Piscinibacter sp. HJYY11: one gene and its partner. The protein of the gene in region 1 interacts with the protein of each later gene in a pairwise test. Links are inferred from orthologs where the notes say so. Each region holds a gene or a part of one and is shown in the gene's direction. Other genes may lie near its edges.

What was found.
Region 2: the proteins of selB (region 1) and serC interact in binary tests that used the Escherichia coli proteins (3 or more experiments, as listed by UniProt). The link is inferred for Piscinibacter sp. HJYY11 from one-to-one orthologs.

The regions. Positions count from the first base shown.
Region 1 is NZ_JAERQZ010000001.1:2,159,788-2,166,196, reverse strand. What follows is about bases 2,647-5,645. They hold selB (selenocysteine-specific translation elongation factor), read left to right. Parts: upstream 2,647-3,175; coding sequence 3,176-5,116; downstream 5,117-5,645. Other genes in these bases: JI745_RS09895 (glycine cleavage system protein H), read left to right, coding at 5,239-5,645; selA (L-seryl-tRNA(Sec) selenium transferase), read left to right, coding at 2,647-3,179. In the rest of the region: fdxH (formate dehydrogenase subunit beta), read left to right, coding at 1-18; JI745_RS09920 (formate dehydrogenase subunit gamma), read left to right, coding at 15-635; formate dehydrogenase accessory protein FdhE, read left to right, coding at 700-1,716; more of selA, read left to right, coding at 1,713-2,646; more of JI745_RS09895, read left to right, coding at 5,646-5,670; JI745_RS09890 (DsrE family protein), read left to right, coding at 5,667-6,059; JI745_RS09885 (NnrU family protein), read left to right, coding at 6,115-6,409. UniProt on the Escherichia coli protein: Translation factor necessary for the incorporation of selenocysteine into proteins. It probably replaces EF-Tu for the insertion of selenocysteine directed by the UGA codon. SelB binds GTP and GDP.
Region 2 is NZ_JAERQZ010000001.1:1,428,051-1,434,704, forward strand. Bases 2,836-5,706 are described here. They hold serC (3-phosphoserine/phosphohydroxythreonine transaminase), read left to right. Parts: upstream 2,836-3,665; coding sequence 3,666-4,748; downstream 4,749-5,706. Other genes in these bases: sbcB (exodeoxyribonuclease I), read right to left, coding at 2,836-3,259; JI745_RS06480 (hypothetical protein), read left to right, coding at 5,141-5,706. Outside these bases: acnB (bifunctional aconitate hydratase 2/2-methylisocitrate dehydratase), read left to right, coding at 1-1,766; more of sbcB, read right to left, coding at 1,826-2,835; more of JI745_RS06480, read left to right, coding at 5,707-6,654. UniProt on the Escherichia coli protein: Catalyzes the reversible conversion of 3-phosphohydroxypyruvate to phosphoserine and of 3-hydroxy-2-oxo-4-phosphonooxybutanoate to phosphohydroxythreonine. Is involved in both pyridoxine and serine biosynthesis.

The DNA.
Region 1 (6,409 bases):
GAGAAGGAGCCGTCATGAGCCGACTGCTGCTGCGCTACAACGCAAGCGAGCGCATGAACCACTGGGCGATCGCGCTGCTCTTCGTGCTGGCCGGGCTTTCGGGCCTGACCTTCTTCCATCCGGCGTTCTACTTCTTCAGCTACCTCTTCGGTGGCGGGCAGTGGGCGCGCATCCTGCACCCCTTCCTCGGGCTGCTGATGTTCGTGTGCTTCCTCGGCCTCTTCTTCCGCCTGTGGCGCGACAACGTGCTCAACGACGACGACCGCGTGTGGCGCCAGCATGCGGGCGAGATGCTGCGCGGCGACAAGTCGAAGATGCCGCCCGCGGGCAAGTACAACGCCGGGCAGAAGATCGTCTTCTGGCTGATGGCCGCGAGCCTGCTCGTCATCCTCGTCACCGGGTTCATGTTCTGGTCGCCGTGGTTCACCGGCTTCTTCCCCATCGTGCTGCAGAGGCTTGCGTTGCTGCTGCACGCGGCGGCGGCGGTGGTGTTGATCCTCGCAGTCATCGTGCACGTGTACGCCGCGATCTGGGTCAAGGGCACCGTGCGGGCGATGACGCGCGGCACCGTCACCGAAAGCTGGGCGCGGCAGAACCATGCGCTGTGGCACCGCAAGATGACGGAGGGCCGTTGACGGTGCATCATCGGCCGGCGGGCTTGATCGGGGGCCCGCGCTTCAGGCAAGGAGTGAAACGGCCATGGCGGTGACGGCCACCGTGCGGGTGATGTCCGCGGAAGAGATTGCGGCCAAGGCGGGCGGCGAGACGCCCTTCCTGCAGATGCCGCAGCGCGCGACCCTGTTCGCCGAGCGCGCGATGCGGCTGCGCCAGCTCGCGCGGGGCCACGCGATGGAAGACTTCCTGGTCTTCATGGCGGATCTCGCGCAGGCGCAGCAGACGCGGCTCGCCCAGTTCCCCGAGGTGCCGCTGCCCGATGCCCAGGCGCTCGACCGCGCCGCCGAGCGTGGCGTGCCGCCGCTGCCGGCGTCGGAGTGGCCGCGCGATGCAGCGTGGCACGGCGTGCTGCGCGCGCTTGTGGCCGAGCTGCGCGAGAAGGCTCCGGCGGCGACGCAGCCCACGCTCGCGCGTCTTGAAAGCGCCGATGGCGAATGGCTGGAGCGCCAGGCCGACTGCCTGCTCACCTGCGTGATGGAAGGGCTGGACCTCGCCACCGCGCCGCTCGTCGCGGCGGCCCTGCAGGTCTACTGGGTGCACATGGTCGCCGCCGTCGTGCAGCGGCAGTCGCGGCATCCGCAAGGCGGCCAGGCCTTCGGCCGCATCGACGACGCGACCGCCTGCCCCTGCTGCGGCAGCCGGCCGGTGGCGAGCATCACGCGCAGCGGCGGCGAGCTGATGGGCCAGCGCTACCTGCACTGCTCGTTGTGCAGCGCGCAGTGGCACATGCTGCGCATCCAGTGCACCCACTGCCTGAGCAACAAGCATGTGGCTTACCAGTCGCTCGACCTGGCCGGCGCCGACGACGACAGCGCGAGCCGCGCCGCCGGTGCCGCGGTGCAGGCCGAGACCTGCGAGGACTGCGGCCACTACCTCAAGATCGTGCACAGCGACCGCGAGCCCTTCGTGGAGCCGGTGGCCGATGACCTGGCGACGCTCACGCTGGACCTGCTGGTGTCCGACACCGGCCTCAAGCGGCATGGCGTCAACCTGATGCTGCTCTTCGGCGAGCCCGAACCACCCCCTCCGGGGGCGCCATGACCGCCCGGCCCGCCGAATCCGTGGTTCACGGTTCCAAGGCCAGCGCGAAGGACCTCCCCTCCGTTGACCGCCTGCTGCGCCTGCCCGCCGTGACGGCGCTCGTGGCCGAGCACGGCCACACCCTGGTGACGGAGGAAGCGCGGGGGCTGCTTGAGTCCCTGCGTACCCATGCGCTTGCGGGCGTGCTCGATGCGACCGCCGTGCAGCCCGAAGCGCTGGCCACGTCGCTCGCCGATCGCATCGAACAGCGGCTCGCCCCGCGCATGCGCCGCGTGTTCAACCTCACCGGCACGGTGATCCACACCAACCTCGGCCGCGCGCTGCTGGCCGACAGCGCGCTGCAGCACCTGCTGGCCATGATGGCCGGCCCCAACAACCTCGAGTACGACATTGCCTCGGGCGGGCGCGGCGATCGCGACAGCCTCGTCGAGGAGCTGCTGTGCCGCATCACCGGTGCCGAGGCCGCGACCGTCGTCAACAACAACGCGGCAGCGGTGCTGCTCACCATCGCGGCGATGGCGTCCCACCATCCCGGTGGTCGCGAGGTCATCGTCTCGCGCGGCGAGCTGGTCGAGATCGGCGGTGCCTTCCGCATGCCCGACGTGATGGCCAGTGCGGGCGCGACGTTGGTGGAGGTGGGCACCACCAACCGCACCCACCCGCGCGACTACGAGGCGGCGATCAACGAACGCACCGCGCTCGTGATGAAGGTGCACACCAGCAACTACGCGGTGCAGGGCTTCACCTCGGCGGTGGACGAAGCGACGCTCGCCGGCATCGCCCATGCGCGCGGCGTGCCGCTGGCCACCGACCTCGGCAGCGGCTCGCTCATCGACCTGGCGCAGTACGGCCTGCCGCGCGAGCCCACGCCGCAGGAGATGCTCGCGGCCGGGTGCGACGTCGTCACCTTCAGCGGCGACAAGCTGCTCGGCGGCCCGCAGGCCGGGCTGATCGTCGGCCGCAAGGAGGCGGTGGCACGCATCCGCAAGTTCCCGATGAAGCGTGCGCTGCGCATGAGCAAGCTGCCGCTGGCGGCGCTCGAAGCGACGCTCTTGCTCTACCTGCGGCCCGAGCGGCTGGCGCATGACCTGCCGACGCTGCGCCTGCTCACCCGGCCGGCCGATGCGATCCGTGCGCTGGCGCACGAGCTGCAACCGATGGTCGCCTCCGCGGTGGCGCCGCAGTTCGGCGTGGAGGTGGTGGCGCTGCAAGGGCAGATCGGCTCGGGCTCGCTGCCGGTGGAGCGGCTGCCCTCGGCCGGCCTCGCGCTCGCGCCCACGGGCACCCGCAAGAAGGGCCTGGGCACGGCGCTCGACCGCCTGGCGCTGGCGCTGCGCAGCCTGCCGGTGCCGGTGATCGGCCGCATCGCCGACGACCGCCTGCTGCTCGACCTGCGCTGCCTCGAAGACGCGCGGCCCTTCGTCGCGCAACTGCCGCAGCTGCGCGAGGGCCTGAGCGCATGATCGTCGGCACCGCCGGTCACATCGACCACGGCAAGACCACGCTGGTGCGGGCGCTCACCGGCGTCGACACCGATCGGCTGCCCGAAGAGAAACGGCGCGGCATCTCGATCGAACTCGGCTATGCGTTTCTCGACACGCCCGACACCGATGAACGCATCGGCTTCATCGACGTCCCCGGTCACGAGCGCCTGGTGCACACCATGCTCGCCGGCGCCACCGGCATCGACTACGGCCTGCTGCTGGTGGCCGCCGACGATGGCGTGATGCCGCAGACGCGCGAACACCTGGCGGTGCTGTCGCTGCTGGGGGTGTCGCGCGGCGCGGTGGCGGTGACCAAGATCGACCGCGCTGAGGGCACGCGTGTGGCCGCGGTGCAGGAGGAGGTGGCCGCACTGCTGGCCGACAGCTCGCTCGCCGGTGCGCCGGTGCTGCCGGTGTCGGCACACACCGGCGCGGGGCTCGCCGACCTGCGCGGGCTGCTCTTCGACGCCGCGCGCCAGACGGCGCAGCGCGACATGGCGGGAGCTTCGTTCCGCCTGGCGATCGACCGCGTGTTCACGCTGGCCGGTGTGGGCACGGTCGTCACCGGCACCGTGCATGCAGGCCAGGTGCAGGTGGGCGACGAACTGCTGATCCTGCCCTCGGCCAAGGGGCTGCGCGCGCGTGTGCGCAGCCTGCATGCGCAGAACCAGGTGGTCACGCAGGCGCATGCGGGCCAGCGGTGTGCAGTGGCGCTGGTCGGCGTGGCAAAGGACGACATCGCGCGCGGCCAATGGCTCACCGCACCCCATGGCGCGCTCGACACGCAGCGGCTCGATGCGGATCTCACGTTGTGGCACGACGAGGCGCGGCCGCTGCGCTCGGGCACGCCGGTGCACGTGCACCTCGGGGCGTGCGACGTGATGGGCACGGTGGCCGTGCTCGACCGCAGCGACACGCAGGACGCACTCGCACCCGGCGCGCGTGGGCGCGTGCAGATCGTGCTGGCCCAGCCCATCGCGGCCTGGCGTGGGGACAGGGTGGTGCTGCGCGACAACTCCGCCAGCCGCACGCTCGCCGGCGGCGAGGTGCTGGACCCGCAGGCACCGGTGCGCTACCGCCGCACGCCGCAGCGCTTGCGCGAACTCGACGCGTGGTCGCAATCCGACGCGCCGTCGCGGCTCGCGGCCTTGCTGGCGGCTTCGGCTCACGGGCTGTCGCTGCAGCGCTGGGCCGGCGCCGAGGGGCGCGACCCGGCCGCGCTGCCGACTATGCCCGAGGGCAGCCTGCGCGCGGTCGATGCCGGCACGGGTGAATGGGCGCTCGGCGCCGAGCACCGCGCGGCCGCGCGCGACGCCGTGTTGAGCGCCCTGCGCACCTTCCACACCCAGCGGCCGGACGAACTCGGCCCCGACAGCGGCCGCCTGCGCCGCCTCGCGGCGCCACGTCTGCCCGAGCCGCTGTGGCGTGCGCTGCTGGCGAGCCTGGTGACCGAGGGCGCGGTGGCTGTGCGCGGCGCCTTCGTGCACTTGCCGGAGCACGGGCTGCGTCTGTCGAGCGCCGACCAGCGCATCGCGCAGAAGATTGCGCCCATGCTGGCCGCCGCCGGCTTCGAGGGCAGCTGGGCGCGGGATCTGGCGCGCGACGGCGGTGAGAGCGAAGCGCTGATGCGCACGACGCTCGCGCGGCTGGCGAGCGGTGGCGAGTTGCACCAGGTGGTGAAGGATCTGTTCTATTCGACCGCGTGCATGAGCAAGCTTGCGGCGCTGGCGCGAAACGTGGCGGCGGTGCATGGAGGCGAGGTCACGGCCGCTGCTTATCGCGATGCCACTGGCCTGGGCCGCAAGCGGGCCATCCAGCTATTGGAGTATTTCGATCACATTGGCCTGCTGCGAAGGGTGGGTGATGTCCATCGTTTGCGCATCGATTCGATGTTGTTCAAGGAGGAGGCAGCTTGAGGCCATCTCCATGGAGGGGAAACGTCCCCGGTGGGACGGCCGGGCTTCAAACCCGGTGGGTGGCGCCACGCGTCGCCGGGTGGGTTCGACTCCCACACCCCTCCGCCGTCTGCTGAGCGTGTATGAACCTGCAGGACTTGGTCTTTCCTCCTGATCTGCACTACCTCGTCGAGCACGACGTGTGGGCGCGGCTCGAAGCGGACGGCAGCGCCACCGTCGGCATCACCGCGCTGGGCATCAAGCTCTCGGGCGAGATCTACATGTGCCGGGCCAAGCCGGTGGGCACGGTCGTGGAGCAGGGGCGGTCGGTCGCGGTGGTGGAGCTGGCCAAGGCCATCGTGTCGGTGAAGTGCGCGGTCTCGGGCACGGTGCTGGCGGTGAACCCTCGGTTGGAGGAGGCGCCGCACCTGGTGCACACCGATCCCTATGGCGAAGGCTGGATCGCGCGCCTGGCGCTGGCGGATTTCGAGCGTGACCGTGCGCAGCTCGTGCAGGGCGAGGCGGTGCAGGCGGCGATGGCGCACCATGCGGCTTCATACGAGGCGAATCCATGAGCGACGCCGACCACACCGCCGCGGGCATCGCGATCCTGCTCTGGGCCAGCGAGCCCGAGGCGCCGCATCGCCTGGCCACGCCGTTCTTCCACGCCGCGGCGGCGGCAGCGCTCGACATGCCGGTCGAGGTCTACTTCACCGCGCGCAGCGTGCGGCTGCTGGAGCCGGGGGTGGCGGCGGCGCTTTTTGCGTCGGAGCACCCCAAGTCGGTGTACGACGCGATGCGCGAAGCCGTCGCGCACGGCGCCGTCTTCTTCGCCTGCAGCGATGCCCTGCAGGCACACGGCCTCGCCGGCGCCACGCTGATCCCCGAATGCACACGCCGAGGCGGCGCGGTGCAGTTCATGGCCCGCGCGGCCGACCTGCGCTGGCGCACGCTGGTGTTCTGATCGCAGGTGCCGAAGAGGCCCTAGACTGCGCGACTTCGCCTCTCCGGAGCGCCCCATGACCCTGCTGATTCTCGGACTCGTCCTCTTCCTCGGCATCCACTCGGTGTCGATCGTCGCGCCAGCCTGGCGTGACGCGCAGGCCGCGAGCAACGCGCTGGGCTGGAAGGGCGTGTACACCGTGGTCGCCATCGTGGGCTTCGTGCTCATCGTCTATGGCTACGGCGAAGCACGCCTCACCGCGCCGCTGCTATACGCACCGCCCACCTGGATGCGGCACCTGTCCATGCTCTTGCTGCTGCCGGTGTTCCCGCTTTTGCTGGCCGCCTACCTGCCCGGGCGCATCAAGACCG
Region 2 (6,654 bases), 730 kb from region 1 along the record:
GCGGCAAGATCGCCCCGATCTTCTTCAACACCCAGGAAGACTCCGGCGCGCTGCCGATCGAGGTCGATGTCTCGAAGCTCGAGATGGGCGACGTGATCGACGTCTATCCCTACGACGGCAAGCTCGAGAAGAACGGCCAGACAGTCGCCACCTTCGCGCTCAAGAGCGACGTGCTGCTCGACGAAGTGCGTGCCGGCGGCCGCATCAACCTCATCATCGGCCGCTCGCTGACCGCCAACGCGCGCGAATTCCTCGGTCTGCCCGCCTCCACCGTGTTCCGCCTGCCCAAGGCACCGGTCGACAGCGGCAAGGGCTTCACGCTCGCGCAGAAGATGGTCGGCCGCGCCTGCGGCCTGCCCGAAGGCCAGGGCATCCGCCCGGGCACCTACTGCGAGCCCAAGATGACCACCGTCGGCTCGCAAGACACGACGGGCCCGATGACCCGGGACGAGCTGAAGGACCTGGCCTGCCTGGGCTTCAGCGCCGACATGGTGATGCAGTCCTTCTGCCACACCGCGGCCTACCCGAAGCCGGTCGACGTGAAGATGCACCGCGAGCTGCCGGCCTTCATCAGCAACCGCGGCGGCGTGGCCCTGCGCCCGGGCGACGGCGTGATCCACAGCTGGCTCAACCGCCTGCTGCTGCCCGACACCGTGGGCACCGGCGGCGACTCGCACACCCGCTTCCCGATCGGCATCTCCTTCCCCGCCGGCTCGGGCCTCGTCGCCTTCGCAGCGGCGACCGGCGTGATGCCGCTCGACATGCCCGAATCGGTGCTGGTGCGCTTCAAGGGCGAGCTGCAGCCGGGCGTCACCCTGCGTGACCTCGTGCATGCGATTCCGCTCTACGCGATCAAGCAAGGCCTGCTGACGGTCGCCAAGGCCGGCAAGAAGAACATCTTCTCGGGCCGCGTGCTCGAGATCGAAGGCCTGCCGAACCTGAAGGTCGAGCAAGCCTTCGAACTGTCGGACGCTTCCGCCGAGCGCTCGGCCGCCGGCTGCACGATCAAGCTCAACAAGGAGCCGGTCGCCGAGTACCTGCAGTCGAACGTCGTTCTGATGAAGAACATGATCGCCAACGGGTATGCCGACGCCCGCACCCTGCAGCGCCGCATCGAGAAGGTCGAAGCCTGGCTCGCCAACCCGCAGCTGCTCGAAGCCGACAAGGACGCCGAGTACGCCGCCGTCATCGAGATCGACCTGGCCGACATCAAGGAGCCGATCGTCTGCTGCCCGAACGACCCGGACGACGCCAAGTTCCTGTCGGAAGTGCAAGGCACCAAGATCGACGAAGCCTTCATCGGCTCGTGCATGACCAACATCGGCCACTTCCGTGCGGCTGCCAAGCTGCTCGGCGGCCAGCGCGACATCCCGGTCAAGCTGTGGGTGGCCCCGCCGACCAAGATGGACCAGGACGAGCTGATCAAGGAAGGCCACTACGCCGCCTTCGGCACCGCCGGCGCGCGCACCGAGATGCCGGGCTGCTCGCTGTGCATGGGCAACCAGGCGCAGGTGCGCGAGGGCGCGACGGTGATCTCCACCTCGACCCGCAACTTCCCGAACCGCCTGGGCAAGAACACCAACGTGTTCCTCGGCTCGGCGGAGCTCGCGGCCATCGCCTCGCGCCTGGGCAAGCTGCCCTCGCCGGCCGAGTACCTGAAGGAGATGGGCATCATCGACGCCGACAAGGCGAGCGTGTACCGCTACCTCAACTTCAACCAGATCGACGAGTACGTCGAGACGGCGAAGTCGGTGACGACGGCCTGATCGCTCAGCGCTCACAAGCCAAAAGCCCGCGGCTCACACCGCGGGCTTTTTCATTTGGTTCAGTCGCGCTCGGGGGCGATCTCGGTCGCGTAGTCGACGAGCGCGCCCAGGATTTCCTGCGCCCGCTCGTCGGCCTCGGGCTCGAGCTGGTCGATGCGCTCGAAGAACGCTTCCAGCGTGAGCGCCCCACCGGCGCCGTCGTGCAGCTTGTGGGCGCAATGCTCCTGCCACTGCAGCCGCTCGACATCGTTGAGCGTGTGCGGGAAGTTGCGCGCGCGGTAGCGGAACAGAAGCTCGTCGAGCCGCTTGTCGGCAAACACCGGGCGTTTCTCCGCCAGTTGCTCGGGCGTCAGGCCACGCAGGCGCTGCAGGGTGCGGCGGTCTTCGTTGCCGACGAATCCGCCGTAGAGGTCTTCGTCGACATCGGGCTTGCCCTCCACTTGCGGGCGGTCGAACACCGCGGGCCACATGCCGGCGAGCAGCTGGCCTTTCTGCGCGCACAGCTCCGCGTGTCGCAGGCCCAGCGCCACGTCGACGCCCCACTTCGCCGCCACGGCATCGCTCAGCGTCTTGAGGTTGCCCACCACGATGGGCGACTTGTTGATGTGGATGGTCTTGATCGGCAGGCGCGCCACGCCCTCGGGCAGCGCATCGGCCTTGCTGAACATGCGCTCGCGGATCGCCTCCACGCCGAGGGTGAAGAGCTCGCTCGGGTCGGTGGCCAGGTCCCACACAATGACTTCGTTCTTGTTGGTCGGGTGCGGCGCGAGCGGCCACACGAGCGCCATGCAGCCGCGCTCCACGCCGTACATGCCCGAGACGTGCAGGAAAGGCTTGCCCACGCCCATTTCGCGGATCACCTCGTCTTTGCGGCGCAGGCGCAGGCAGAAGTCCCACAGCTTGGGCTGGCGCGTCTTGATGAGCCGGGCCACTGCGATGGTGGCGCGCACGTCGGAGAGTGCATCGTGCGCCGCTTCGTGGAGCAGGCCGTTGGCCTTGGTCAGGTGCTCGAGCTTGAACGAAGGCCGGCCATCCTCGTGCACCGGCCACTCGATGCCTTCGGGCCGCAGCGCCCAGGTGACGCGCACCACGTCGAGCAGGTCCCACCGGCCGCACTCGTTCTGCCACTCGCGCGCATAGGGGTCGATGAGGTTGCGCCAGAAGAGATGGCGGGTCACTTCATCGTCGAAGCGGATGGAGTTGTAGCCCACGCCGATGGTGCCGGGCGTCGCCAGCTCCTTCTCGATCAGATCGGCAAACGCATGCTCGGGCAGGCCCTGGGCCAGGCACACCTGCGGCAGGATGCCGGTGAGCAGACACGACTCGGGGTCGGGCAGGTAGTCGGGCGCGGGCTGGCAATACACCATCACCGGCTTGCCGATCTCGTTCAGATCCGCATCGGTGCGCACGCCCGCAAACTGCGAAGGCCGGTCACGGCGCGGCACACGACCGAAGGTTTCGTAGTCGTGCCAGAAGAAGCTCATTTCACTCATGGGCTTGGAATCTAACAGGCGCCTTGTGTTGTTCGGCGCGAGCGTGCGGGGCTGGGGTATCGCACTCCGCTCATGTCCCCCGCAAGAGATCACTCCCGTGATCCCTTGCTCCTCCTTTACTTCGCTCCGTGCGACACCCCAGCCCCGCACGCCACCACGGCCGCGAAATACATCTTTCGCAGGGCAGAGCGTCTCGCACATCGGGCCTGGGGTGAGGGGCGCAGTGAAGTAAAGGAGGAGACGAGGCTCGCGGGAGCGATCCTCGTCGGGGGACATGAACGGAGCCCCTCACCCCAGGCCCGATGTGCCGCTCTGTCATCCCCCATATCCGCGCCATCTGTACTGCCAGCCGCGCACCCCCATCAGCTAAGCTACCCCGTCCCCTTCCGCAAACCGTTCAAGAGACATGACTCGCGCCTACAACTTCAGCGCCGGCCCCGCCGTCCTCCCCGAATCCGTGCTCCGCCAGGCCGCCGACGAGATGCTCGACTGGCAAGGCTCCGGCATGTCGGTGATGGAGATGAGCCACCGCGGCAAGGAGTTCATGTCGATCCATGCGCAGGCCAAGGCCGACCTGACGGAGCTCTTGAATCTGCCGAGCAACTACAAGATCCTCTTCCTGCAGGGCGGCGGTGTCGGCATGAACGGCATCATCCCGATGAACCTGCTCGGCAACAAGAAGAGCATCGATGTCATCAACACCGGCTCGTGGGCCAGCAAGTCGCTGAAGGAGGCGAAGAAATACGCCCAGGCCAACGAAGCCGCCACCAGCGAGCCGCAGCACTACACCTGCATCCCGCCGCGTGACACCTGGAAGCTCGACCCCGAGGCCGCCTACGTGCACATCTGCAGCAACGAGACCATCGGCGGCGTGCAGTACCACTGGGTGCCTGACACCGGCAACGTGCCGCTCGTGGCCGACATGTCGTCCGACATCCTCTCGCGCCCCATCGACGTGAGCCGCTACGGCCTCATCTTCGCCGGCGCGCAGAAGAACATGGGCCCCTCCGGCATGACGCTCGTGATCGTGCGCGACGACCTGCTCGGCCGCGCCCTGCCCATCACGCCCAATGCCTTCGACTTCAAGCAGCAGGCCGACCACGACTCCATGCTCAACACACCGCCCACCTACGCGATCTACATCGCCGGGCTCGTGTACCAGTGGCTGAAGAAACAAGGCGGCCTCGCCGCGATGGAAGCGCACAACCGGAAGAAGGCCGCACTGCTGTACGACCTGCTGGACGCGACGCCCTTCTACAAGAGCCCCGTCGCGCGCAGCGACCGTTCGCTGATGAACGTGCCCTTCACCCTGCCCACCGAAGAGCTCACCACCACCTTCCTCAAGGGCGCCACCGAGCGCGGCATGGTGCAGCTCAAGGGCCACAGCTCGGTGGGCGGCATCCGGGCCTCGATCTACAACGCCATGCCCCTCGAGGGCGTGCAGGCGCTCGCCCAGTACATGAAGGAATTCGCAGCCCGCCATGGCTGAGGCCTCAGGGCGCCGCGGCCCCTCCATATAGAGAACGCGAACAGCTTCACGACCTCCGGATGCACAGGCCCCGTCGGCAACGACGGGGCCTTTGTCGTTCTGGGCACCCGTTCGTGACGGATGTCTCGCGCGCTCGTTCAAGCACCCCCGTGCACACGGAAAAGAGGCCACTAAGGCCTGCACATCACCCTTAAGTCCGGGGGGGTGTTCACCGATATTCCGACGGACTGGGAAGAGAGGAAGACCTGTGGACGGTGCATTCGCGCCTCACCACCACACCCCCTCCCGACCCACGAAAGACAGCAAACGAACAACTTTCCGTCTCGAGCGCCGCGACCCAGGTTCAAGGAAAAGCCGACGTCGCCGACCGAAAAACTGCAACAGGAACCCACATGGCCACCATCATCCCCGCACTGAGCACCCAGCAGATCGCCGGCTTGTCGACCCGATCGATCGCTGGGCTGACCACAGAAGACTGGGCGGCGTTCCGCACTGACCAGATCGTGGCCCTGACGACCGCACAGATGGCGGCCATCACGACCACCGGCATCGGTGCGCTGAACAGTGACCACATGATGGCGTTCGAGACGAACGACCTGCGCGCCCTGACGAGCACCGCCGTCCGCGCGCTGAACAGCGACCAGATCGGCGCCCTGTCGACCGACCAGGTCGGCGCCTTTACCACCGCCCAGGTGGCCGCGCTCACCACCGAGCAGCTCTCGTCGCTCGCCACGCAAGACCTCAACGCCTTCAGCACCGCGCACTTCGCCGCGATGTCGTCGTCGCAGTTGATGAACCTCACCAGCGACCAGATCGCGCACCTGCAGACTGATGACCTGCGCGCCATCTCGACCGCCGCGATCCGCAGCTTCAACAGCGACCAGTTCACCGCGCTCACCTCCGACCAGATCGGCGCGCTGACCTCGGCCCAGATCACCTCGCTCACCACCGCCCAGATCGCAGGCCTCGGCACCGCCGACCTGAACGCGCTGACCTCCGACCAGATCCCGCGCCTGACGACGGCCCAGATCGCCGCGCTCAACAGCGACCAGCTGCCCTACATGCAGACGGCCGACATCGTTGCGCTGACGACTGCCCAGGTCGCCGCGCTGAGCGCCGGCCAGGTCGGCTACCTCACGAGCGACCACATCGCCGCGATCGAGACCGCTGACCTGCGCGTGCTCAACACCGCCTCGATCCGCGGCCTCACGAGCGAACAGCTCGCCGCCCTGAGCAGCGACCAGATGGGTGCGCTGACCACGGCCCAGACCGCCGCGCTCACCTCCGACCAGATCAACACGCTGACCACGCAAGACCTGAATGCGCTGGGCACCGCGCACTTCGCCGGCCTCACCGCCGCCCAGGTCGCCGGCCTCACCAGCGACCAGATCTCGCGCCTGCAAAGCGATGACCTGCGCTCGCTGAGCAGCAACGCGATCCGCGCGCTCACCAACGACCAGCTCGCCGCCCTCACGTCCGACCAGGTGCCGCTGCTGACCACGGCCCAGGTCTCGTCGCTGACCACCGCCCAGATCGGCGGCCTCGGCACCGCCGACCTGAACGCGCTGACCTCCGACCAGATCCCGCGCCTGACGACCGCCCAGATCGCCGCGCTGAACAGCGACCAGCTGCCCACGATGGAGACGGCCGACATCGCCGCCCTGACCACGGCACAAGTCGCCTCGCTGAGCGCTGCTCAAGTCGGCTACCTGACGAGCGACCACGTCGCCGCCATCGAGACCGCTGACCTGCGTGCCCTGGGCACCGCCGCCGTCCGTGGCCTCACGAGCGAGCAGCTCGGTGCCCTGAGCTCCGACCAGATCGGCGCGCTGACCACGGCCCAGACCGCTGCCCTCACGTCCGACCAGATCAACACCCTGGCCACCCACGACCTGAACGCGCTGGG